Regions from separate parts of the Rhodococcus indonesiensis genome, predicted to be linked through region 1. Evidence: riboswitches for the same ligand, from Rfam matches in the RefSeq annotation. Region 1 holds a riboswitch; the other holds the start of a gene.
The links. A riboswitch is a leader RNA that binds a small molecule or an ion and turns the genes downstream of it on or off. The one in region 1 is predicted to bind cobalamin.

Region 1 (7,859 bases):
CGGGTCGAGCGCGTAGGTGCGGGCGAGGGTTTCGTACATCCAGTCGGCGACGACGCCGGCGGTGGCGTCGTAACCGAACAGGTAGTCCACGGTCGCGGCGAGCTCGAACGCCCCCTTGTACCCGTGCCGGCGCATCGCGGCGAGCCAGCGCGGATTGACCACCCGGGCCCGGAACACGCGGGCGGTCTCCTCCGCCAGCGAGCGGGTGCGGACCTGGTCGGGGGTGGTGGAATCGCCGATGTACGCCTTCGGGTCCGCGCCGGTGAGCGCGCGTACGGTGGCGACCATGCCGCCGTGGTACTGGAAGTAGTCGTCCGAGTCGGCGATGTCGTGCTCGCGGGTGTCGGTGTTCTTCGCCGCCACCGCGATCCGCCGGTAGTTGGCACGCATGTCGTCCGCGGCCGGGACACCGTGCAGGTGCCGCCCGTACGCGAATCCGCCCCACGCGGTGTACACCTCGGCGAGATCGGCGTCGCTGCGCCAGTTCCCGGAGTCGATGAGCGGCAGGATGCCGGCACCGTAGGAGCCGGGCCGGGAACCGAAGATGCGCCGGACCGCGCGCTCGGGGTCGCTGTGCTCGGCCTCGTCGCGGCGGGCGTGCGCGCGCACGAAGTTCAGATCGTCGGGTTCGTCGAGGGCGGCGACGGTGCGGATCGCGTCGTCGAGCATCGCGACGACGTGCGGGAAGGCGTCGCGGAAGAACCCGGAGATGCGGACGGTGACGTCGATGCGGGGCCGGCCGAGTTCGTCGAGGGGGATCACGGTCAGCTCGCGCACCCGCCGGGACTCGGCGTCCCATTCGGGGCGCACGCCGATCAGGGCGAGCACCTCGGCGATGTCGTCGCCGGAGGTGCGCATCGCGGAGGTTCCCCACACCGACAGACCCACCGACGGCGGGTAGTCGCCGGTGTCCGCGCGGTACCGGTCGAGCAGGTTGTTCGCCAGGGCCACGCCGGTGTCGTAGGCCAGCCGGCTCGGCACTGCCTTCGGGTCGACGGTGTAGAAGTTGCGACCGGTGGGCAGCACGTTGACCAGGCCGCGCAGCGGCGACCCGGACGGACCGGCGGGGACGTAACCGCCGTCGAGGGCGTGCAGCACCGCGTCGAGTTCGTCGGTGGTGCGGGCCAGGCGCGGCACGACCTGCTCGGCGGCGAAGGCGAGCACCCGCTCGACCTCCGGATCCTGCTGTCCCAGAATCTGTTCGACGACAGTGCCAGCGCACTCGACGCGCCAGCCGGCGTCCTCCATGCCCTGCACCAGGGCCCGGGCCTGGGACTCGACCGCGTCGGTCTCGGTGAGCGGCGCATCCGGCTTCAGACCGAGCGCGGTGCGCAGCCCGGGCACCGCGTGCGCCTTGCCGCCCCACACCTGCGCGGCCCGCAGCACCGACAGCACCAGGTTCACGCGGGCCTCCCCGACGGGCGCCGTGCCGAGCACGTGCAGGCCGTCGCGGATCTGCGCGTCCTTGACCTCGCACAGCCAGCCGTCGACGTGCAGCAGGAAGTCGTCGAATTCGGCGTCGTGCGGGCGGTCGTCGAGACCGAGGTCGTGGTCGAGCTTCGCGGCCTGGATCAGCGTCCAGATCTGGGCGCGGATCGCGGGCAGCTTGGCCGGGTCCATCGAGGCGATGTTGGAGTACTCGTCGAGCAGCTGCTCGAGCCGGGCGATGTCGCCGTACGACTCGGCCCGCGCCATCGGCGGGATCAGGTGGTCGACGATGGTGGCGTGGGCGCGTCGTTTCGCCTGGGCGCCCTCCCCCGGATCGTTGACCAGGAATGGGTAGATCAGCGGCAGGTTGCCGACGGCGGCGTCGGTCGCGCAGGCCGCCGACAGGCCGGCGTTCTTACCGGGCAGCCATTCCATCGAGCCGTGCTTGCCCAGGTGGACGACGGCGTCGGCCCCGAAGCCGTTCTCCACCCACCGGTACGCGGCGAGGTAGTGGTGCGACGGTGCCATGTCCGGATCGTGGTAGATCGCCACCGGGTTCTCGCCGAACCCGCGGGGCGGCTGGATCATCAGCACCACGTTGCCGGCCTGCAGGGTGGCGAGCACGATCTCGCCGTCCGGGTCGGCACTGCGGTCGACGAACAGTTCGCCCGGGGCCTCGCCCCACGCCTCGGTCATCGCGCCGGTCAGCTCGGCCGGCAGGTCCGCCGTCCACTCGCGGTAGCGCGCCGCGCTCACCCGCACCGGGTTGCCCGCCATCTGCTCGGCGCTGAGCCACTCCTCGTCCTGGCCACCCGCGGCGATCAGGGCGTGGATGAGCGCGTTGCCCGCCTCGGCGTCGTCCTCGGTGTCGAGGCCGGGAAATCCGTCGCCGAGGTCGTAGCCGCCCTTGCGCAGCGCGCGCAGCAGCCGGATCGCGGAGACGGGGGTGTCCAGGCCGACGGCGTTGCCGACGCGGGAGTGCTTCGTCGGATACGCCGAGAGCATGATCGCCAGCCGCCGCCGGGCCGGTGGGATTCGTCGCAGGCGGGCGTGCGCGACGGCGATCCCGGCGACGCGACGGCACCTTTCGGGGTCGGTGACGTAGCGCGGTAGGCCGTCGGCGCCGAATTCCTTGAACGAGAACGGCACCGTGATGATGCGGCCGTCGAATTCGGGGACGGCGATCTGCGTCGCGGAATCGAGTGGGGAGACACCCTCGTCGGATTCGGCCCACGCGTCGCGTCCCCAGGTCAGGCACAGCGCCTGCAGGATCGGAACATCGAGGGCGGCAAGCGCTCCGACGTCCCAGGCATCGTCGTCGCCGCCGGCGGAGACGGTGGCCGGGCGGGTACCGCCGGCGGCGAGGACGGTGACGATCAGGGCGTCGAGGGTGCCGAGTTCGGCGAGCAGATCTGCGGGGGCCCCGCGCAGGGTGGAGCAGAAGATCGGCACGGCCACGGCGCGGCCGGTGGCGTCGACCTCCTGCGCAAGATCACGGACGAAGCGGGTGTTTCCGCTGGTCTCGTGGGCGCGGTAGTACAGGATGCCCACCTTCGGCAGGGCGGGATCGGGCGCGGCGGGCGCGTGGCTGCCCCACTCGGGCAGCGCGGCCGGCGGATCGAAGCCCTCGCCGGTGAGCAGGACGGTGTCGGACAGGAAGGCGTGCAGCTGGGCCAGGTTGGCCGGTCCACCTTGCGCCAGGTAGGCGTGGGCTTCGGTGGCGATGCCGACGGGGACCGTGGAGTGGCTCATCAGCTCGGCGTCGGGCAGCTGCTCGCCGCCGAGCACGACGACGGGTGCGCCGTGCGCCAGGACCGCGTCGATGCCGTGCTGCCAGGACCGCACCGAGCCGAGGATGCGGACGATCACCAGGTCGGCGCCGTCGAGCAGGCGCGGCAGCTCGGTGCCGACGTCGAGGCGCGACGGATTGCCCAGCGCGTACTCGGCGTCGGAGCTCAGCGCCGACAGCAGGTCGGTGTCGGACGTGGACAGCAGTGCGAGCCGCGTCACGGCCGGGTCCTGCGCAGTTCGATTCCGCGCAGCACGAATTCGGTCATGTTCAGTCTCCAAACCCTCGTGGACTTCCCGTGCCGTGGCCGGTCTCCTGGCTGACGGATCGTCGCTGCTGCGCCGACCTTCCCGGACGTGCGTCCAGTGGTCTCCGGACCGGCGGACCGGTCCGGACGAGGGCGAGCAACTACCCGCTCACAGTGGCGAGGGCCGCGCCGGTCTCACACCGGCTTCCCGAGCACCACGGCAGGTGGAGCGTAGCGCACGTGTGCAACCATGTGCCCCCATGGTCGACCTTCCCCCGGCGCCGGCCCAGGATCGGTGTCCCGGTCTGCTGCGCCCCCACCTCGCCGCCGACGGCGCGCTGGTGCGGCTGCGCGCGCCCGGCGGCCGGCTCCCGGACGGCGGCCTGCAGGCGCTGTCGGATGCGTCGGTCGCCTTCGCGGACGGCGACGTGCACCTCACCTCGCGCGGAAACCTGCAGCTCAGAGGCGTCGAGGTGGACGCGTGCGGCGGGGTGCCGGCCGGCCTGGTCGAGGCGGTGACCGCGGCCGGGTTCCTGCCGGCGCCGTCGCACGAACGGGTCCGCAACATCGTCGCCTCGCCGCTGTCCGGGATCACCGGCGGCCGTGTCGACATCCGCCCGCTGATCGGCGCGCTCGACGCCGCCCTGTGCGCCGAGCCCACCCTCGCGCAGCTGCCGGGGCGGTTCCTGTTCGGGCTCGACGACGGCCGCGGCGACGTCACCACCCTGCGCTGCGACCTCGCCGCGGTGGCCGTCGAACCCGGACTGTTCCGCGTCACGATCGGCCGGCGCTCCGGCCCGGTGGTGCCGGCCGGGCGGGTCGTCGGGACCCTGGTCGACCTCGCCCAACGGTTCGCGGCGATCCGCGACACCAGCTGGCACGTGCACCGACTGCCGGAGGCCGGCGCCGAACTCGGCGGTGGTGCCCCGCTGCCGCCGCCCGCGCGGTACACCGTGCCGTACGGCCCCCTGCCCGGAGCGGTCTCGGCCCTGGTCCCGCTGGGCATCCTCGCCCCCGCGATGGTGGCGGCGCTGCCCAAACGAGACGTGATCGTCACCCCGTGGCGCGGCCTGGTCCTGCCCGGCGAGCACGATCCGCAGCCGCTGCACGACGCCGGGTTCGTCCTCGACGGCACGTCGCCGTGGACCCGCACCACCGCATGCACCGGCGCGCCGCGGTGTAGCCTCGCCGAGGGCGACACCCGTGCCACGGCCCGTCGCACCGTCGCCGATACGCCGCCACCGGGCCACCTGCACGTCGTGGGGTGCGAACGGTCCTGCGGCGCACCGAATTTCCCCCACACGCTTCTGCTCGCGAGGAACCCGGCATGACCCTGTCCCCCCCACCCCGCCGCTACGACTACGTCACCGACGGCGCCGACATCTACGTCCGGTCGTTCGCGACGATCCGCGCCGAAACCGACCTGTCCGCGATCCCGGCGGACGCCGAGAAGGTCGCGGTGCGCATGGTGCACGCCTGCGGGCAGACCGACCTGACCCGCGACCTCGCGATCCACCCGGACCTGGTGTCCGCGGCGCGCAGGGCGCTGCGCTCCGGCGCGCCGATCCTCACCGACGCGCACATGGTCGCGTCCGGGGTGACCCGCACCCGGCTGCCGGCGGACAACGAGGTGCTGTGTTTCCTGCGCGACCCGCAGGTACCCGATCTCGCGTCGGCGTGGGGCACCACCCGCTCGGCCGCGGCGGTGTCGCTGTGGGAGGACCGCCTCGACGGCGCCGTCGTCGCGATCGGCAACGCACCCACCGCGCTGTTCCACCTGCTCGAGCTCATCGACGCCGGCGGCCCCCGGCCCGCCGCGATCGTCGGGGTGCCGGTCGGGTTCATCGGCGCCGCCGAATCCAAGGAGGCGCTCGCCGCGCATCCGCTGCAGATCCCGTACCTGGTCGTGCGGGGACGGCGCGGCGGCTCGGCGATGGCGTCGTCCGCGATCAATGCCCTGGCCCAGGAGGCGGAGTGAACGACACCGGACGGTTCTACGGAGTGGGCCTCGGCCCCGGCGATCCCGAGCTGATCACCCGCAAGGCGGCCCGGCTGATCGAGCAGGCCGACGTGATCGCCTACCACTCGGGCACTCACGGCCGGTCCATCGCGAGGGGCATCGCGGCCGAACTGATCCGGGAGGGGGTGCACGAGGAGGCGCTGATCTACCCGGTCACCACCGGCACCACCGACCACCCCGGCGGCTACGACGGGGCCATCGCCGACTTCTACGACGAGTGCGCGGCGCGCCTGGCCGTGCACCTCGACGCCGGCCGCACCGTCGTCGTGCTGTGCGAGGGCGACCCCCTGTTCTACGGCTCCTACATGTACCTGCACGACCGCCTCGCGAACCGCTATGCGACGGAGGTGGTTCCGGGCGTGACGTCGGTGTCCGCGGCCGCGGCGGCCGCGGCGGAACCGCTGGTGCGGCGCACCGACGTGCTCACCGTGCTGCCCGGCACGCTGCCCGAGCCGGAACTGGCGCGCCGTCTCGCCGACACCGACGGCGCCGCGATCATGAAGCTGGGCCGCACCTTCCCCGCGGTCCGCTCCGCGCTCGCCCAGGCGGGCCGGCTCGACGACGCGGTCTATGTCGAGCGCGCGTCGATGGGCGGGCAGCGCATCGTCCCCGTCGCCGACGTCGACGCCGATGCGGTGCCGTACTTCTCGGTGATCCTCACCCCCGGCGACCGCGCACCGCGCAACCGGGACATCACCGACCGGTCCCGGCCCGTCGTCGCCGAGGTTCCGGACACGGTCGCTACCCGTGAGCTGCTCGTCGTCGGTCTCGGGCCCGCCGACGAGAAGTGGCTCACCCCCGAGGCCGCCGCCGCGCTGGCGTCCGCCGACCACATCGTCGGGTACGGACCCTACGTCGACCGCGTGCCGGTCCGGCCGGGACAGCAGCGGCACGCCAGCGGCAACACCGTCGAGGTGGACCGGGCCCGCTTCGCCCTCGAGCTGGCGCTGTCCGGCGAGCGGGTGGCCGTCGTCTCGGGCGGCGACGCCGGAGTGTTCGGGATGGCCTCGGCGGTGTTCGAGGCCGCACAGGATCCGCGCTTCGCCGAGATCCCGGTGCGGGTGCTGCCCGGCGTGTCGGCGATCCAGGCCGTCGCCGCGCGGGCGGGCGCCCCGATCGGCGGCGACTTCGCGGTGCTGAGCCTGTCGGACCGGCTCAAGCCGTGGGAGGTGATCGAGCAGCGGCTCACGGCCGTCGCGCAGGCCGACCTGGTGCTGGGCATCTACAACCCGGCATCGCGGTCGCGGACCACACAGGTCGCGCAGGCGCGGGCCGTGCTGCTGCGGCACCGCCCCGCCGACACCGTCGTGGTGATCGGCCGCGACGTCGGCCGCCCCGGCGAGTCGCTCGAGGTGACCACCCTCGAGAAGCTCGACCCGGACGCGATCGACATGAAGTGCCTGATCGTCGTGGGCTCGTCCGGCACCGCGGTCACCGCGACCGGCGCGGTGTGGACGTCGCGCTCGGTGCGGCCCTGAACATTCGCGCGGCAGGGATCCGCGCACGTCACGGCATGCGCGGATCCCGATTCAGCGCGTGAAGCCGCTGCGGTCCCGCGCCGGGTCGTACAGATGCGAGCACGCGACGTCCGCCGACCGCACGCCCAGAGCCCGTCCGACGACGATCACCGCGGTGTGCCGCAGTCCCGCCGCCTCGACCTGGTCGGCGATGTCGGTGAGCGTGCCGCGCAGCACCAGCTCGTCCGGGCGGGACGCGAACGCCACCACCGCGGCCGGACAGTCGGCGCCGTACTCGACGCTCAGTTCCTCGGCGAGGACCCGGATCCGGGTGATCGCCAGGTGCAGCACGAGGCTCGCGCGCAGTCCCGCGACGCGGGCCAGGGCCTCGGTGTCGGGCATCGCCGTCGAGCGGGCCTGCGTGCGGGTCAGCACGACGGTCTGCACCAGCTCGGGCACGGTCAGCTCCGCGCCGAGGGTCGCCGCGGCCGCCGCGTAGGCCGGCACACCGGGCGTGACGTCCCACGGCACCCCCGCGGCGTCGAGCCGGCGCGTCTGCTCGGTCAGGGCCGAATACAGCGACGGGTCACCGGAACACAAGCGGACGACGTCGAGGCCGCGCCGGTGGGCGTCGACGAGGTGCGCGGTGATCTCGTCCAGGTCCAGGTGCTGGGTGTCGACGAGCCGGGCATCGGGACGGCAGTGCGCGAGCACCTCGCCGTCGAGATATGTGCCGGCGTAGAGCACCACCGGCGCCTCGCTCAGCAGCCGCGCCGCCCGCAGCGTCAGCAGGTCGGCCGCACCGGGGCCGGATCCCACGAAGTGAACTGTCATCTCTCGCCTTTCGTCACCTGCCACTGCACCACCGGGCGCAGCGCCTGCCACCCGCTGAACCCGCCGAGCGGCGCGGCCTGCTCC
Region 2 (7,859 bases), 2.3 Mb from region 1:
CATATACCCCTGATTACCCCGCGTCCCAGGTCAGCAATCACGAACTCCATCGGAAGCCCCGCAACGCCTCAGTAGAGAAGGAACCGTGCAGGACACCGCTGTTCGATCCGATCCCGGATCGGGACAGCGGCCGTGAAGCCGGAGTGAGACCGCGTCGGGCGACGAGGCGCGGGAGCTGTACCGGACGACGCTCACCGAGCTCGGCGTCGCTGGGGAGGTGTGCAGGGGGCTCGAACGAGGTGGCATCGAGCGGAGCGGGGGTCCGGCACCGAGACGTCGGGACGTGGCGACATGTCGCCGGGATGCAGGGTTTTCCCCGTCGCCGCCGCCGAGTTCGTCGGCAATTCTGATACACAGCCGATCCATCTCCGTGCCGTCGGCGCACACCGGTCGCGGCACGAGGCGCAAGGAGAAACATGATGAGCAGGAATACGTTTCGTGCGGCAGTAGCAGCGACCGCCATGGCCCCCATGATCGCCCTCGGTACCGGAGCCGCGACCGCGGCACCGGCCGTGCCCACCGCACCCGCCCCCGTCGCCGAGTTCGTGCAGCCGGCGGTGCTGGGTCCGCTCGGTGTCGTCTGTGTTCCGTTGATCTTCGTTCCGGTCGTCGGAGTGCCCCTGTTCGTGGTCTGCCTCGTCTGACCCCGGAGCGACGTCCCGTTGCGGCGACCCGGCCGGGCCGCCGCAACGGGACGGGCGTGCCTACCGAGATGCGCAGCCGGTATCCCGGTAGCTCCTCCCCGACTGTCGTGTACCGAGACGGCCGCTGGGTATCCGGTGGATCGCCGGCCTCGGCGCGGCGCCCGACACCGACCACGGGAGGAAACGAACAGTGACCGACTTCGGCTACACCATGCTCTGCGAGCAGTCCCGGCCCGACCACCTCGTCCGCGACGTGCAGATGGCGGAGCAGGCCGGCTTCGATTTCTCGGTGATCAGCGACCACTACAACCCGTGGCTGGAGGAACAGGGACATTCCGGATACGCGTGGTCCGTCCTCGGCGCCGCGGCGCAGGCCACCGAGCGGATCCCGCTGATGACCTACGTGACCTGCCCGATCCTGCGCTACCACCCGGCGGTGGTGGCGCAGAAGGCAGCGACGATGCAGATCCTGTCCGGGGGCCGCTTCCGCCTCGGACTGGGTGCGGGGGAGAACCTCAACGAGCACGTCGTCGGCAAGGGCTGGCCCGCCGTCGGCACCCGGCACGAGATGCTGGCCGAGGCCGTGGAGATCATCTCGGCACTGTTCGACGGGGGGAACGTGAACTTCCGCGGCGACTACTTCGACGTCGAGTCCGCTCACCTGTACGACCTGCCCGAGGACAGGGTGCCGATCGGGATCGCCGTCTCCGGTCCGCGGTCGTGCTCCCTCGCCGGGGAGAAGGCCGACCTCATGGTCGCCACCGAACCCGAGCCGGACCTGACCCGGATGTTCGACGAAGCGGGGGGAGCGGGCAAACCACGAGTCGGGCAGATCGCCGTCTCCTACGACACCGACCGGGACGCGGCTGTGCAGCGGGCACACGAGCAGTTCCGATGGTTCGGCCTCGGCTGGAAGGTCAACCCGGATCTGCCCGCACCGTCCTCGTTCGCGGCCGCGACCCAGTTCGTGACGCCCGAACAGGTCGGGGCGCAACTGCCGTGCGGCGACGACATCGACGAGTACGTCGACAAGGTCCGGCCGTTCGTCGAGGCGGGGTTCACCGAGGTCGCCCTCGTCCAGATCGGCGGTGACCGGCAGGAACCGTTCATCCGGTGGGCCGAACGGGAACTGCTGCCGGCGCTGCGGAGTCTGCTGCCGGGCTCGTGAAACGCGGGCGGCTCCCACCGCGATGGTCTCGGTAGAAGTCAGTTTTCGCTGACGCCGCAGACCTCGGATCCGTGTGGTCCCGAGACCGCAACCGACGGTCGTCCGGCGTCGAAGGGTGCCGAGATGAACGTCGAAACGCGCGTAGCCGGACTGCGTCAGTGGCGCACCGATCGTCTCGAGGACCTCGTGGCCGAGCTCGAACGCACAACCGATCCGGCCCTGCCGTGTTCGGCCCGCGACGTCGCGCGTACCGAGCTGGCGTCGCGCCGGGAGGGTGGAACGGTGGACTGGGTGTGCCGGGTCAGGACCCAGCCCAGGTCCGGCAGTCGTTCGGCGCTGCTGACCCTGGCGTTGCCCATCAGGCTGTCGGAGCCGGAGGTGCGTCACGCGGCCCTCGCCCGTGCCCGCGAACTGTTCGGGTCCGACGTCGTCGTCGACAGCGTGCAGTTCGGCAACTGAGGAAGTTCCCCGGAACGCTCAGGGACCGAGCCGCACCGCCGAGATCAGACCGGAGACGGTGGCGGCGGTACCGACCGCGACGAAGCCGGTGACCATGGTGGCGACGGCCCCCGCGGAGACCACGGTGCCGAGCACGCTACCCAGCCGCGGACGCAGGCCGGGCATCGTGCGGGCCGGGGCCGGGTCGTCGAGGCGTATCGGGTGGGGCGCCGTCGCGGGCGGCAGAGCGAAGAGAGGATCGGTTCGGTGGGCGAAGTTCTCGGACATCAGTGTCTCCCCGTCCGTCGTTGACACTTTGTGCGTCCAGTGTCGCGGCGGTGGGTCTCCGGCAGATGGCCGCATTTTGAACTCTGGGTTTCGTGGAGCAGGCCTGCACGCGCCCGGACGCCGGCCACCGCCCCCTGCGCGGTGACCGGCCGCCGGTCCGCATCCCCACTCGACGTTCCGGCGCGATCCCCTCCGAGGAGGGGCCGGGAGCGACGGCTCCGGCTGCACGAGAGTGCGGCCTGTCCGACAGCCTCCCTCGTGTGCAACGCATCGGAGCCTGCCGCGGTGCCGGAGTGAGGGCCCGCGAACGGGGTGAAACCGGGGGTGAATTTCGAGCACCCGGCTCGGACGAGAGGACGGCGCCTCGGACGCCGTCCCGGGGACCCGGGCATTCGGGACCGGCCCTGCGATCCGTGCCGATCCTCGACATGCATAATGACCGCAGCGTTGCTGACGCCCATGCAGGGAAAGTCCGGTCCGAGTCCGGCGCTGACCCGCAACGGTAGACCGTCCACCCGACGGTGAGCCCGATCGCCTGCATGGACGTGCGCGACTCCGGTATTTCGTCGTGGTCTACGAGATGGAGTCCAGCAGGGTAGTCGGTGACCTCTGTCCGGGGCCGCTGCCGTGCCGGAGTCTGCCTCGTGCCACCTGAGCAGAGCACGAGGTCCCATGCCCGTCGACTTCCGCCGTCCCGCCCGCGATGCCGCGGCGGCTCTCGCCGTCCTCACCGTCGCCACCGCGGCCCTGACAGGCTGTTCGCGTGGTGCCGACACCGACACCGGCGCCGGCCCGTCCGCCGCGGCCTTCGACGAACCGGTCTCGATCACCAATTGCGGTCGCACCGCCACCTACGACGCGCCTCCGCAGCGGATCGTGTCGATGAACGACCACGTCACCGAAACCCTGATCCAGATGGGTGTGGGGGACCGCATCGTCGGCATGGGGTACGGCGAGAAGGACGACCCGCTCCCCGAGACGGCCGAGCAGTTCCGGGCGATCCCGTCGCTGGCCGCCGAGTACCCGACGTACGAGCAGATCCGCGACCTCGAACCGGACCTGGTCGTCGGCGGGATGCGCAGCGCATTCGACGACAAGACCGGCCGGGGTCGGGACACGCTCGAGCAGGCGGGTATCCACACGTTCCTGTTCTCCGAGTACTGCGGTGCCGGGTTCTCCGATATCGCCTTGCTGGAGAACGACTTCGCCCAGCTCGGCGCTCTGCTCGGTGCCGAGGAGCAGGCCGCGGAACTGACCGAGTCGATCACCGCCGAACTCGACGCGGTACGTGCCCGGCTGGAGCAGGCCGGCGTCGCACCCGTGCGCACCTTCTTCTACGACTCCGGCGAAGCCGAGCCGCTCTCGGTCGGTGGCGTGGGCATCGGCAACCTCATCGCCGACTACGCCGGCGCCGACAACATCACCGCCGAAGGCCCGAAGCCGTACTTCACCACCGGCTGGGAGATCGTCGGTGAGCGTGCGCCCGAGGCGATCGTCGTACTCGACTACGGCGCGACCAGCGCTCAGGACAAGATCGCCTATCTGAAGAACCAGCCGATCGTGGCCACCACGCCCGCCGTGCGTAACGACCGTTTCGTCGTCGTGCCGCTCGACGACTTCTTCGAGAGTTCGCGCATGGTCGACTCGGTCGCGACGATCGCCCGCGGACTGCACCCGGCCGCGTTCCCGGACGCGCAATGACCTCCGCCGGCACCCTGACCGGCCCCTCGTCGCCGCACGCGCCGGCCCCGGCGGTCCGGGAGAGTGCCGGGGGCGCGCCACATCGTTCACTGTGGCTGATCCTGCCGCCGCTGCTCGCCGCGCTCGTGCTGGCGCTGGCGGGCGCCGTGTCGCTGGGCACGGTGAACATCCCCTTCGGCGACGTGTGGGCGATCGTCGTGCACCGCCTCGCACCGGGAACCTTCACGCCGTGGTGGACCGCGGCGCGGGAAGCGATCGTCGTCGACTCCCGCCTGCCCCGAGCGTTGACGGCCGCCGTCGTCGGTGCCGCGCTCGCGATCGCCGGCGTGGTGGCGCAGGCGGTGACCCGCAATCCGCTCGCAGATCCCTATCTGCTGGGCGTGTCCTCCGGTGCCGGGTTCGGGGTGGTGCTGGTGACGGTCCTGGGTGTCGGTGGCGGCGCACTCGGTGTTTTCACCCTGCCGTTCGCGGCCTTCCTGGGAGCCCTGGTCCCGCTGGCCGGTGCGGTCGCGGTCAGTGTGCGCGCCCACGCCGTCACCGCGATCGTCCTCGTCGGCGTGGCGATGTCGATGGTGTTCTCCGCGGCGACCACCTTCACCCTGCTGGTCCTCGGCGACGACCATCAGCTTGGCACCGTGATGCGTTGGCTGGCAGGAGGATTCGGGGATGCGACCTGGTCGATGCTGACCGTGCCCGCACTGGTCCTGCTCGTCGTCGGCGGCGGCGTCCTGCTGTGCGGCCGCCAGCTGAACCTGCTGCTCGTCGGCGACGACGGGGCGACCGCGCTGGGACTGGACGTGCGGCGGTTCCGCATCCTGATCCTGCTCGCGGTCTCGCTGCTCACCGCCGCGGCAGTGGCGGTCTCGGGGACCGTCGGCTTCATCGGACTGCTGATCCCGCACGTCGCCGGTCACCTCGTCGGCCGCAACAGCGTCCGGTCGATCCCCGTGGCGGCGGTGGCCGGAGCACTCGCGCTGGTCCTGGCCGACGTCGTCGCCCGCTCGGTCAGCAGCTCGACCGAACTACCGGTGGGGGTCGTCACCGGCCTGCTCGGGGCACCCGCCTTCCTCGTCATGCTGTGGCGCAGTTACGGGCGGGCCCTGTGATCCGCCTGCGCGCCACCGGGGTCCGTGCCCGGCTGGGCGAACGCATCGTTCTCGACGGGGTGGACCTCGACGTGGCGGCGGGCCGGGTACTCGCCCTCGTCGGACCCAACGGCAGCGGCAAGACGACCCTGCTGCGTGCCTGTTACCGCGCGGTGCCGGTCGGGGCCGGCGCGATCACCGTCGACGACCGGGACGTCACCGACATCAAGCGCCGCTCCCTCGCCCGTCTCGTCGGGGTCGGCGTCCAGGAACCGGTCGCGCTCGGCGGGACGACCGTCCGCGAATCGGTGCGGCTGGGACGCACCGCCCGACGCGGCTGGCTCGAGCCGTTCGGCGACGACGACCGGGCGGTCGTCGAGGACGTGCTCGGCCGGCTCGGGCTGCTGCACCTCGCCGACCGCGACGTGCTCGCCCTGTCCGGGGGAGAGCGCCAACGTGTCTCCATCGCCCGGGCCCTGGCCCAGCAACCCCGGGTGCTGCTGCTCGACGAGCCGACCAATCACCTGGACCTGCGTCACCAGCTGGCCGTGCTGGAGCTACTGCGCAGCCTCGCCTCGGACGGGCTCGCCGTCCTGGTGACGCTGCACGACCTGCGGCTGGCGACCGAATACTGCGACCGCATGGCGGTGCTGGACCACGGGTCGGTGGTCGCCGAAGGAACTCCGGAGGACGTGCTGCGACCCGCACTGCTCGCGGAGGTCTTCGGTGTCCGCGCCCAGGTGGGTGTGGACCGCGACGGCCGGCGCACCCTCGACGTCCGGGGGCCGGCCGATGCCTGACAGCCACCCCGACGCCGTGGCGCGTGCCTATGCCGCGGCCCGGTCCCTGCTCGGCGACTTCGCGCATACTGTCGACCTCGGGTCCGTCGTCGTCCGGGGCGCGGTCACGACCGATCCGCACTGGCTGGCCGAACGGGTCCGCGACACCGGGCGCAGATGGAACTGCCCCGACCCGCGGGTCGCCGGCACGCTCTGGTGGTACTCGGCCAGTTCGACACTCGTGGCCGGACCCGTCGCGATGCTCCTCGCCACCGGCAGCGCCCCCGACCCCGACCCGGCCCGGTGGCGCTGCACGCTGCGGCCGGACGGCTACCTCGGCGCGGTACGGTCCTCGCACCTGCTGACCGGGGCCGACGCCTTCGCGCGTGCTCTCGGGCCGGCGCTGTCGGCGATCGTCTCGCCGCTGGCGGGGGTGTCGGGTGTCTCGGAGCGGGCGCTGTGGGCCGTCGCGTCCGACTCGATCGCCAATCGCGCTCTCGACGCCGGGCGTGCCGCCCACCGCGCCGAGGACGGATGCGCCCTTGCCGCCGTGCTGTCCGTACCGCCGCTGATGCCACCGCGTTTCGTCGACGTGGGGCCGACCGGGACCGTGACGGCGGCGCCAGGCTCGCCGGAATCGGGACGGCGTTTCGTGCGACGCAGCTCCTGCTGCCTGATCTATTGCGCGACCGACAGCGACAAGTGCACGAGCTGTCCGCGCCGGGCACCGGCCGACCGCGACGCGGCGTTGCGGCGGTACGTCGCCGCACGGACGTGAGGCGGATCAGGTCGTCGCGAGCGCGATCAGCGCGATCAGCGCCGGCGCGCACTGCGCCGCGGCACCCACGAGCCCGGCACCGCGGGGCCGGCTCATGGCCAGACGGTCCGAGACGAACAGGGCGATCCCGGCGAGGAACATGAACGAACACGTGTAGAGCACGAGTGCGCGTCCGACCGTGTCCTCGCCGGCCCGCCACAGGGCCACCCCCATCAGCGCGCCGGCGCCGAGAAACAGGTTGTAGAAGCCGACGTTGAACGCCCACATCCGCACCGCCGCGACGTCGCCGGAGGGAATGCGGAACACGTCCTCGTGGACCGACGGCCGCCGGAACAGCAGCGTCTCCCACACGAACGCGAGCAGGTGCACGGCCGCGGCCGCCGACGCGGCGATCTGGGCGAGGGTGATCATGGTGCACCCCCCTCCGCCGCGAGCGCGACCCCGTACCTCTCGGTGACCGCTCGGAGAGCGCGGGCGGACTCGTCCGGCGCCTGCGCGGGGTCGAGGCCGTCGAGTGCGCCGAAGAAGCCGCTCATCGACGTCCCGGCCGCGATCAGCAGGAAGGTCGCGGTGTCGGTCAGGACGGTGAAGGAGTTCATCGTTCCCGGCGCGACCGTGATCGTGTCCCCGCCCGCGAGTTCGTGGACGTCCGTTCCGGAACGGACCAGGATCCGGCCCCCCAGAACGTGATACGACTTGGCCCACGGTTCGGCGTGCATGGGCACCGGCACGGTGCGCGGCGCCTCGACGAGGAAGAGTTCGTACGCCCCGCCGGCGTGTGCGCCGGTGGACAGGGCCGTGACGGTGGCGTCGGGCAGGGTGAGACGACGGCCCTCGCCCATCCTGCAGAGTTCGGTGTTGTCGGTCATGTCTGTCACGTTAGGAAGCGCCCGGACGGTGGCCCATCCCCGGAAACGGGGATGGGTGGTAGCCCCGCCGTCAGCGCATACTGGGGTCATGCTCGAGATCCGGGCGGAG

Region 2: it holds a riboswitch for cobalamin, as region 1 does, so the genes downstream of both, ACM26Y_RS04640 (ABC transporter substrate-binding protein) here and cobN (cobaltochelatase subunit CobN) in region 1, are expected to answer to the same signal.

What each region holds. Positions count from the first base shown of each region.
Region 1 covers NZ_CP180630.1:4,243,836-4,251,694, forward strand. Annotated here, with positions in the region: gene cobN (cobaltochelatase subunit CobN) at 1-3,438, opposite strand, end outside; cobalamin riboswitch at 3,505-3,732, opposite strand; gene ACM26Y_RS19490 (cobalamin biosynthesis protein CobG) at 3,725-4,795, shown strand; gene ACM26Y_RS19495 (precorrin-8X methylmutase) at 4,792-5,442, shown strand; gene ACM26Y_RS19500 (precorrin-2 C(20)-methyltransferase) at 5,439-6,962, shown strand; gene cobM (precorrin-4 C(11)-methyltransferase) at 7,014-7,775, opposite strand; gene cbiE (precorrin-6y C5,15-methyltransferase (decarboxylating) subunit CbiE) at 7,772-7,859, opposite strand, start outside.
Region 2 covers NZ_CP180630.1:992,061-999,919, forward strand. Annotated here, with positions in the region: gene ACM26Y_RS04620 (hypothetical protein) at 417-644, shown strand; gene ACM26Y_RS04625 (LLM class F420-dependent oxidoreductase) at 835-1,812, shown strand; gene ACM26Y_RS04630 (hypothetical protein) at 1,936-2,271, shown strand; gene ACM26Y_RS04635 (hypothetical protein) at 2,290-2,538, opposite strand; cobalamin riboswitch at 2,973-3,092, shown strand; gene ACM26Y_RS04640 (ABC transporter substrate-binding protein) at 3,211-4,239, shown strand; gene ACM26Y_RS04645 (FecCD family ABC transporter permease) at 4,236-5,345, shown strand; gene ACM26Y_RS04650 (ABC transporter ATP-binding protein) at 5,342-6,124, shown strand; gene ACM26Y_RS04655 (hypothetical protein) at 6,051-6,881, shown strand; gene ACM26Y_RS04660 (DUF1304 domain-containing protein) at 6,888-7,292, opposite strand; gene ACM26Y_RS04665 (hypothetical protein) at 7,289-7,750, opposite strand; gene ACM26Y_RS04670 (helix-turn-helix transcriptional regulator) at 7,839-7,859, shown strand, end outside.